2 regions of the Actinoplanes ianthinogenes genome follow, and region 2 is predicted to be linked to the other one. Evidence: riboswitches for the same ligand, from Rfam matches in the RefSeq annotation. Region 2 holds a riboswitch; the other holds the start of a gene.
The links. A riboswitch is a leader RNA that binds a small molecule or an ion and turns the genes downstream of it on or off. The one in region 2 is predicted to bind glycine.
Positions count from the first base shown of each region.

Region 1 (3,401 bases), 160 kb from region 2:
GCTTCTCGATCTTGGCGGCCAGGTCGGTCAGGTCGACGTTGCCGTTCTCGTCGCAGGCGACCACGACGACCCGCATGCCGGCCATGACCGCGCTCGCCGCGTTGGTACCGTGCGCCGAGGACGGGATCAGGCAGACGTCGCGGTGCAGTTCCCCCCGCGAGCGGTGGTAGCCGCGGATGGCCAGCAGACCGGCCAGCTCGCCCTGGGAGCCGGCGTTCGGCTGGACGCTGACCGCGTCGTACCCGGTGATCTCCGCCAGCCAGGCCTCCAGCTGGCCGACCAGGCTCTCGTAGCCCTCGGTCCGCGAGGCCGGCGCGAACGGGTGGATGTTCGCGAACTCCGGCCAGGTGACCGCCTCCATCTCGGTGGTGGCGTTCAGCTTCATCGTGCAGGAGCCCAGCGGGATCATGCCGCGGTCCAGCGCGTAGTCCCGGTCGGAGAGCTTGCGCAGGTAGCGCAGCATGCCGGTCTCGGAGTGGTGGGTGTTGAACACCGGGTGGTGCAGGTAGTCGCTGGTCCGGGCCAGCGCCTTGGCGCCGCAGACGGCGGGCTCGGCGACGGTGGCGCCGAAGGCGGCGAGCACGGTTTCTACGTGCGCGGCCGTGGTGGTCTCGTCGGTCGAGATCGACACCCGGTCGGCGTCGACCAGCCGCAGATCCACACCGTTCGCGGCGGCGGCCGCCACGATCTGCTCGGCGCGGCTGGGCACCACCGCGGTGACCGTGTCGAAGAACGCCCGGTGGGCGACCTCGATGCCGGCCGCGGTGAGGCTGCCGGCCAGGGTCAGCGCGTGGTCGTGCACCCGCTTGGCGATGGCGCGCAGGCCGGCCGGGCCGTGGTAGACCGCGTACATGCTGGCCATCACGGCGAGCAGGACCTGGGCGGTGCAGATGTTGCTGGTCGCCTTCTCCCGGCGGATGTGCTGCTCGCGGGTCTGCAACGCGAGCCGGTACGCCGGAGCGCCGTCGGCGTCTTTCGACACCCCGACCAGGCGGCCGGGCAGGCTGCGCTCCAGGCCGCCGCGCACCGCCAGGTAGCCGGCGTGCGGGCCGCCGAAGCCCAGGGGCACGCCGAAGCGCTGCGTCGTGCCGGCCGCGATGTCCGCGCCGATCTCGCCCGGGGCCCGCAGCAGGGTCAGCGCGAGCAGGTCGGCGGCGACCGTGACCAGGGCGCCCTTGGCGTGCGCGGCCTCGATCAGGGCGGCGTGGTCGCGGACCGCGCCGGACGCGCCGGGGTATTGCAGGTGCAGGCCGAAGTACTCCTCGGGCAGCTGCTCGGTGTCCAGGTCGACCAGCTCGACCTGGATGCCCAGCGGTTCGGCCCGGGTGCGCAGCACGGCCAGGGTCTGCGGGAACGTGTCGGCGTCCACCGCGTACACCAAGCTCTTGACCTTGGAAGCGCGGCGCGCGAGCGTCATGGCCTCCGCGACCGCCGTGGCCTCGTCGAGCATCGACGCGTTCGCCGTGGTGAGCCCGGTCAGGTCGGTGACCACGGTCTGGAAATTGAGCAGGGCCTCCAGGCGGCCCTGGCTGATCTCCGGCTGGTACGGCGTGTACGCGGTGTACCACGCCGGATTCTCCAGCACGTTCCGCTTGATCACCGCGGGCGTGTGGGTGCCGTAGTAGCCGAGCCCGATCATCGGGGTGACCAGCGTGTTGCGGCCGGCGATGGCACGCAGCTCGGCGATCGTCTCCTCCTCGCCGGCGCCGGCCGGCAGGTCCAGCGCGCCGTGGAACCGGATCGACTCCGGGATCGCGGCGTCCATCAGCTGATCGAGCGACTCGTACCCGATCGCTTTGAGCATCTCCGCCTGCTCATCGGCCTGCGGGCCGATGTGCCGATGGGTGAATGACGACGTCATGGGCGACTCCAAGGCTTGAGAAGGCTGACAAAGCCCTCCCCCTCTGTCATACCCACGAAAAGGGCACTTCAGAGTCGCCTGCCCGCGCGGTCCGTTTGCCTGTAGAGATTCCGGGGAGGAGTTGCCCCTTCGGCGCCTGGATGTGCAGGTCTCTCCCGCGCGGCTGGTTCCCAACCTACCAGTGGACCCCGTCAAGATCGGAATGCCTAGGCTGGGCGTGTGACGTATTCCGCTGCTCTTGATCGTTACGAGTCCATGACCTACCGCCGCGCCGGGCGCAGCGGCCTCAAGCTGCCCGCCATCTCGCTGGGCCTGTGGCACAACTTCGGCGACACCCGGCCCGCCGACCGCCAGCGCGACATCGTCCGCCGCGCCTTCGACCTCGGCGTCACCCACTTCGACCTGGCCAACAACTACGGGCCGCCGCCCGGCAGCGCGGAGACCGACTTCGGCCGGATCCTGGCGGCCGACTTCCGGCAGCACCGCGACGAGATGATCATCTCCAGCAAGGCCGGCTACACCATGTGGGACGGCCCCTACGGCGACTTCGGCTCGCGGAAATACCTGGTCAGCTCGCTGGACCAGTCGCTGAAGCGGCTCGGCGTCGACTACGTCGACATCTTCTACCACCACCGGCCCGACCCGGACACTCCGCTCGAGGAGACGATGGGCGCGCTGGACCACATCGTGCGCTCCGGGAAAGCGCTCTACGTCGGGCTGAGCAACTACAAGTCCGAGCAGACCGCGCGGGCCGCCGCGATCCTGCGCGACCTGGGCACGCCGCTGCTGATCCATCAGCCGTCGTACTCGATCCTGAACCGCTGGATCGAACACGACCGGCTGCTCGACACCCTGGCCGACGCGGGCGCCGGCTGCATCGCGTTCAGCCCGTTGCAGCAGGGTCTGCTCACCGACCGCTACCTCAACGGCATCCCGGACGACTCCCGCATCCGGACCAGCGTGTTCCTCAACGAGGAGGCACTCGACGCCAAGACCCTCGGACGGCTGCACGCCCTCAATGACATCGCCAAGCGGCGGGGGCAGTCGCTGGCGCAGCTGGCCCTCGCGTGGGCCCTGCGCGACGAGCGGATGACCAGCCTGATCATCGGCGCGTCCAGCGTCCAGCAGCTGGAGAACAACATCGCCGCCCTGGACAATTTGTCGCTCAGCGACGCCGAACTCGGCGACATCGACGGGACGGTCCTGGACCTCTGACGTACCGCCGGGAGCGGCCTGGAGGTGGCGGGCTCGTCCGATCAAGATCAAATTCTTGCTGACTCGGGCCGCGCTGATCACTGATCGTCGCTCCCGCCAGGGACCCTTCCGGGACGGGCAGGACGCTGGCGCGTCCCGAACGCCCGACCCGGAAGGGCGACGTCCGCGGCTGGTTCCGGAGATCAAACCCGGGCCCATGACTCCCGAGATCAGTACTGCTTGGTTGAGTGCCTCGTGTTGTCTACAGGTGGGGTGTCTCGTGCCGACTCTGGGGCGGATATATCCGGATATACCCTCGCGGTAAACGCAGCCTTCAGCCGGATGT
Region 1 is NZ_AP023356.1:286,565-289,965, forward strand. Features, by position in the region: gene gcvP (aminomethyl-transferring glycine dehydrogenase) at 1-1,861, opposite strand, end outside; glycine riboswitch at 1,939-2,029, opposite strand; gene mgrA (L-glyceraldehyde 3-phosphate reductase) at 2,117-3,076, shown strand.
Region 1: it holds a riboswitch for glycine, as region 2 does, so the genes downstream of both, gcvP (aminomethyl-transferring glycine dehydrogenase) here and gcvT (glycine cleavage system aminomethyltransferase GcvT) in region 2, are expected to answer to the same signal.

Region 2 (3,401 bases):
CTCGTCGGAGGCGGACGACAGCGTGACCGCCACCTGCCCCATCTGGTCCACGCTGGTGCGGACCGCGGCGATGCCGGTGTCCAGCTCGGTCGCCATCCGGCCCAGCTCGTCCCGGCCGGTGACCGCCGCCGTCACCGTCAGGTCCCCGGCGGCCAGTGCCCGGCTGACCCGGCCCACCGCGTCGAGCGTGCTCATGATCCCGCGGACCACCAGGACCGCCAGCGCCAGCGCGGCCGCCACCCCGATCACCAGGACCACGATCATCTGGTTACGCGCGGTGTGGTAGTCGGCCGCCGTCTCGGCTCGCTTCTCCTGCGCCACCCGCGTCTCGATGCCGACCAGCTCGGTCAGGGCGGCCTGCGCCGCGTTCAATGCCGGTCGTGCGGCCGTGTCCCGGGCCTTCTGGAATCCGTTCAGGTCGCCGGCGGCGGCCAGCGGCACCAACTGCTCCTCGCGGGCCTTGCGCAGCGTGACCAGGGCGGTGCGGAACCGTTCGACCGCCGCCTCCCGGCCGGTCATGTCGGTGGCGGTGTAGTCGGCGAAGGCCTTGTCGGCGTCGGCGTCCGCGGCGGCGATGGCCTGCTTGTCGGCCTCTCGCGCGGCCGGGTCATGACTGATCAGCAGGCTCATCAGCTCGCTCCAGGAGCGTTGCACACCCTGACCGACCACGCCGAGCTGGGCGATCGGCACCAGGTTCTGGCTGTACAGGTACTCCGCCGCATCAGCGGTGGAGTGCAGCCGGACCAGGCCGAGCAGGCCGACCGCCATCGCGGCCAGGGCCGCCACCAGCACCGCCGTGTACAGCTTCAACCGGACCGACAGGTCGTTCAACCAGCGCATGTGAACCCCCCGCATGCTCCCGCCCGGCGGCAACGCCGTCGTGACCGCCCGCAGTCGGGATCCACTGTTCCTATCGGCGGTAACCAGACGCTCCTTACCCCTAACGTCCCGTCTGGGTTAAAGGCGGACTTTTGGGGCAGGGCCGACCCGGTCGAGGGCGGGGCAACGGCGGCGGCCGGCGTACGAAAGGATCTGGAAGGTTTCACCCGTGCCGCCGTGATGAGGTCTTCCCCATGAGCGACGAGAGTCGTGGATCGCAGCTGCTGCCGGTGCTCGCGCAGCTGGTCCGTTTTCTGCGGCAGCTGGAGGGCCCGGACAACCCGAGCTCGATCGCGCTCTCGGTGCTGCGCCGGCTCAGCGACGAGGGCCCGGCGCGGGTGACCGACCTGGCCCGGCTGACCCGGGCGTCGCAGCCCGGGATGACCCAGCTGGTCGGCCGGATGGAGCGGTCCGGGCTGGTCCAGCGGGTGCCGGACCCGAACGACGGGCGTGGCGTCCTGGTCGGCGCGACGCGGTCCGGGCGGGACCTGCTGGCCCGCACCTACGCGCACTACGCGGCGACGCTGGACGGCATGTTCGCGCGGCTGGAGCCGGCCGACAGCGAGGCGATCATCAGGGCGTTGCCGGCGCTGGGCCGGCTGGCCGCGGCGGGGGAGAAGGGCGACACGGCCAGTGGATCTTGATGGCTCCGGCGCGGCCTGATAGCTTCCGAAGCACAAAAGAAGACTTCGCCGCGACGCCGCTGCGGGAGAGCACTCGTCCGCTGGGAAGCGAGACGGGTCGCCGAAGGAGCAAATCTCCCTCAAGAATCTCTCAGGCACACGTACCGCAACGGTCAGGCGACTCTGGAAAGTCAGCTCCCGTGAGCTGCGCCCAAGGTGCAAGCCGCCCCCGGCGGTGAACCTCTCAGGCCCCATGACAGAGCGAGGGAGGCCGACTGTCAAGGAGCCTCCCTGTTGCGACGCACCGCGCTTCACCACGTTCATCAGCGTCTCGGCGCCTCATTCACCGGGTTCGCCGGCTGGGAGATGCCGGTCCGGTACGGCAGCGACGTCGCCGAGCACCACAGCGTACGGAAATCGGTCGGGCTCTTTGACCTGGGCCACATGGGACAGATCGAGGTGAGCGGGCCGGAAGCGGCCGCCTTCCTGGATTACGCCCTGGTCGGGCGGCTGTCGGCGGTCGCCGTGGGGCGGGCCAAGTACACGATGCTGTGCCACACCAACGGTGGCGTGCTCGACGACCTGGTCGTCTACCGGCTGGAGCCGCAGCGGTTCCTGGTGGTGGCGAACGCCGCGAACGCGCCGATCGTGATCGCGATGCTGGGGGAGTACTCCGGTGGGTTCGCGGTGACGATCACGGCGCTGGACCGGGCGCTCGTCGCGGTGCAGGGGCCGGACGCCGTGCGGGTCGTCGGGGAGCACGCCGACCTGCGGTACTACGGGATCAAGGCGGAGCGGCTGGCCGGCAAGGACGTGCTGCTGGCCCGGACCGGGTACACCGGCGAGGACGGGTTCGAGATCTACTGCGCGAACGCGGACGCCGAGGCGATCTGGGAGTGGGCGCAGGCGGCCGGGGCCCAGCCGGCCGGGCTGGCCTGCCGGGACACGCTGCGGCTGGAGGCCGGGATGCCGCTGTACGGGCACGAGCTGACGGTGCGCACCACGCCGTTCCACGCCGGGCTGGGCCGGGTGGTCGCGCTGGACAAGTCGGACTTCGTCGGTGCGGCGGCTTTGCGGACGGTCACGCCCGAGACCGAGCTGGTCGGGCTGGTGACCAAGGGGCGGCGCTCGCCGCGGGCCGGCCACGCGGTGCTCGACGCGGTGACCGGGGCGAAGGTCGGCGAGGTGACCAGCGGGGCGCCGTCGCCCACGCTCGGGCACCCGATCGCGCTGGCCTACGTGGCCCGGGATCGCGCCGGCGGTTCCCTGGTGGTCGACGTCCGCGGGACCCGCGAGGCCGCCGAGATCGTCTCCCTGCCCTTCTACAAGCGATAGCGAGGTCGGACCATGCGTTTCACCAAGGATCACGAATGGCTGACCGAGGAGGAGATCGCCACGGTCGGGATCACCTCGTTCGCCGCGGACGCGCTCGGTGACGTCGTCTTCGTCGAGCTGCCCGAGGTGGGCACGGTGGTCAGCGCCGGCGACCCGGCCGGGGAGATCGAGTCGACCAAGTCGGTGAGCGAGGTCTACGCCCCGGCCGACGGCGAGATCGTCGAGGTCAACCAGGCGGTCGTCGACGATCCGGCGCTGATCAACTCGGATCCGTACGGCAAGGGGTGGCTGTACCGGCTGCGGATCAGCGGGACGCCGGTGACGCTCTCCGACGTCGAGTACGAGGCGCTGATCGCGGGGGAGACGTCGTGATACCTCAGTTCGCCGGGGCGCGGGCCGATGGGCGGGGTCATGGCTGTCTCGGTCTTTGACCTCTTCTCCGTCGGCATCGGGCCGTCGAGCTCGCACACCGTGGGGCCGATGCGGGCCGCCCGGATGTTCACCGCGCATCTCGACTCCCGGGTGAGCGGGGTGCGGGCGGAGCTGTTCGGGTCGCTCGGGGCC
Region 2 is NZ_AP023356.1:447,374-450,774, reverse strand. Features, by position in the region: gene Aiant_RS02165 (methyl-accepting chemotaxis protein) at 1-840, opposite strand, end outside; gene Aiant_RS02160 (MarR family winged helix-turn-helix transcriptional regulator) at 1,074-1,523, shown strand; glycine riboswitch at 1,576-1,679, shown strand; glycine riboswitch at 1,684-1,764, shown strand; gene gcvT (glycine cleavage system aminomethyltransferase GcvT) at 1,797-2,837, shown strand; gene gcvH (glycine cleavage system protein GcvH) at 2,850-3,209, shown strand; gene Aiant_RS02145 (L-serine ammonia-lyase) at 3,249-3,401, shown strand, end outside.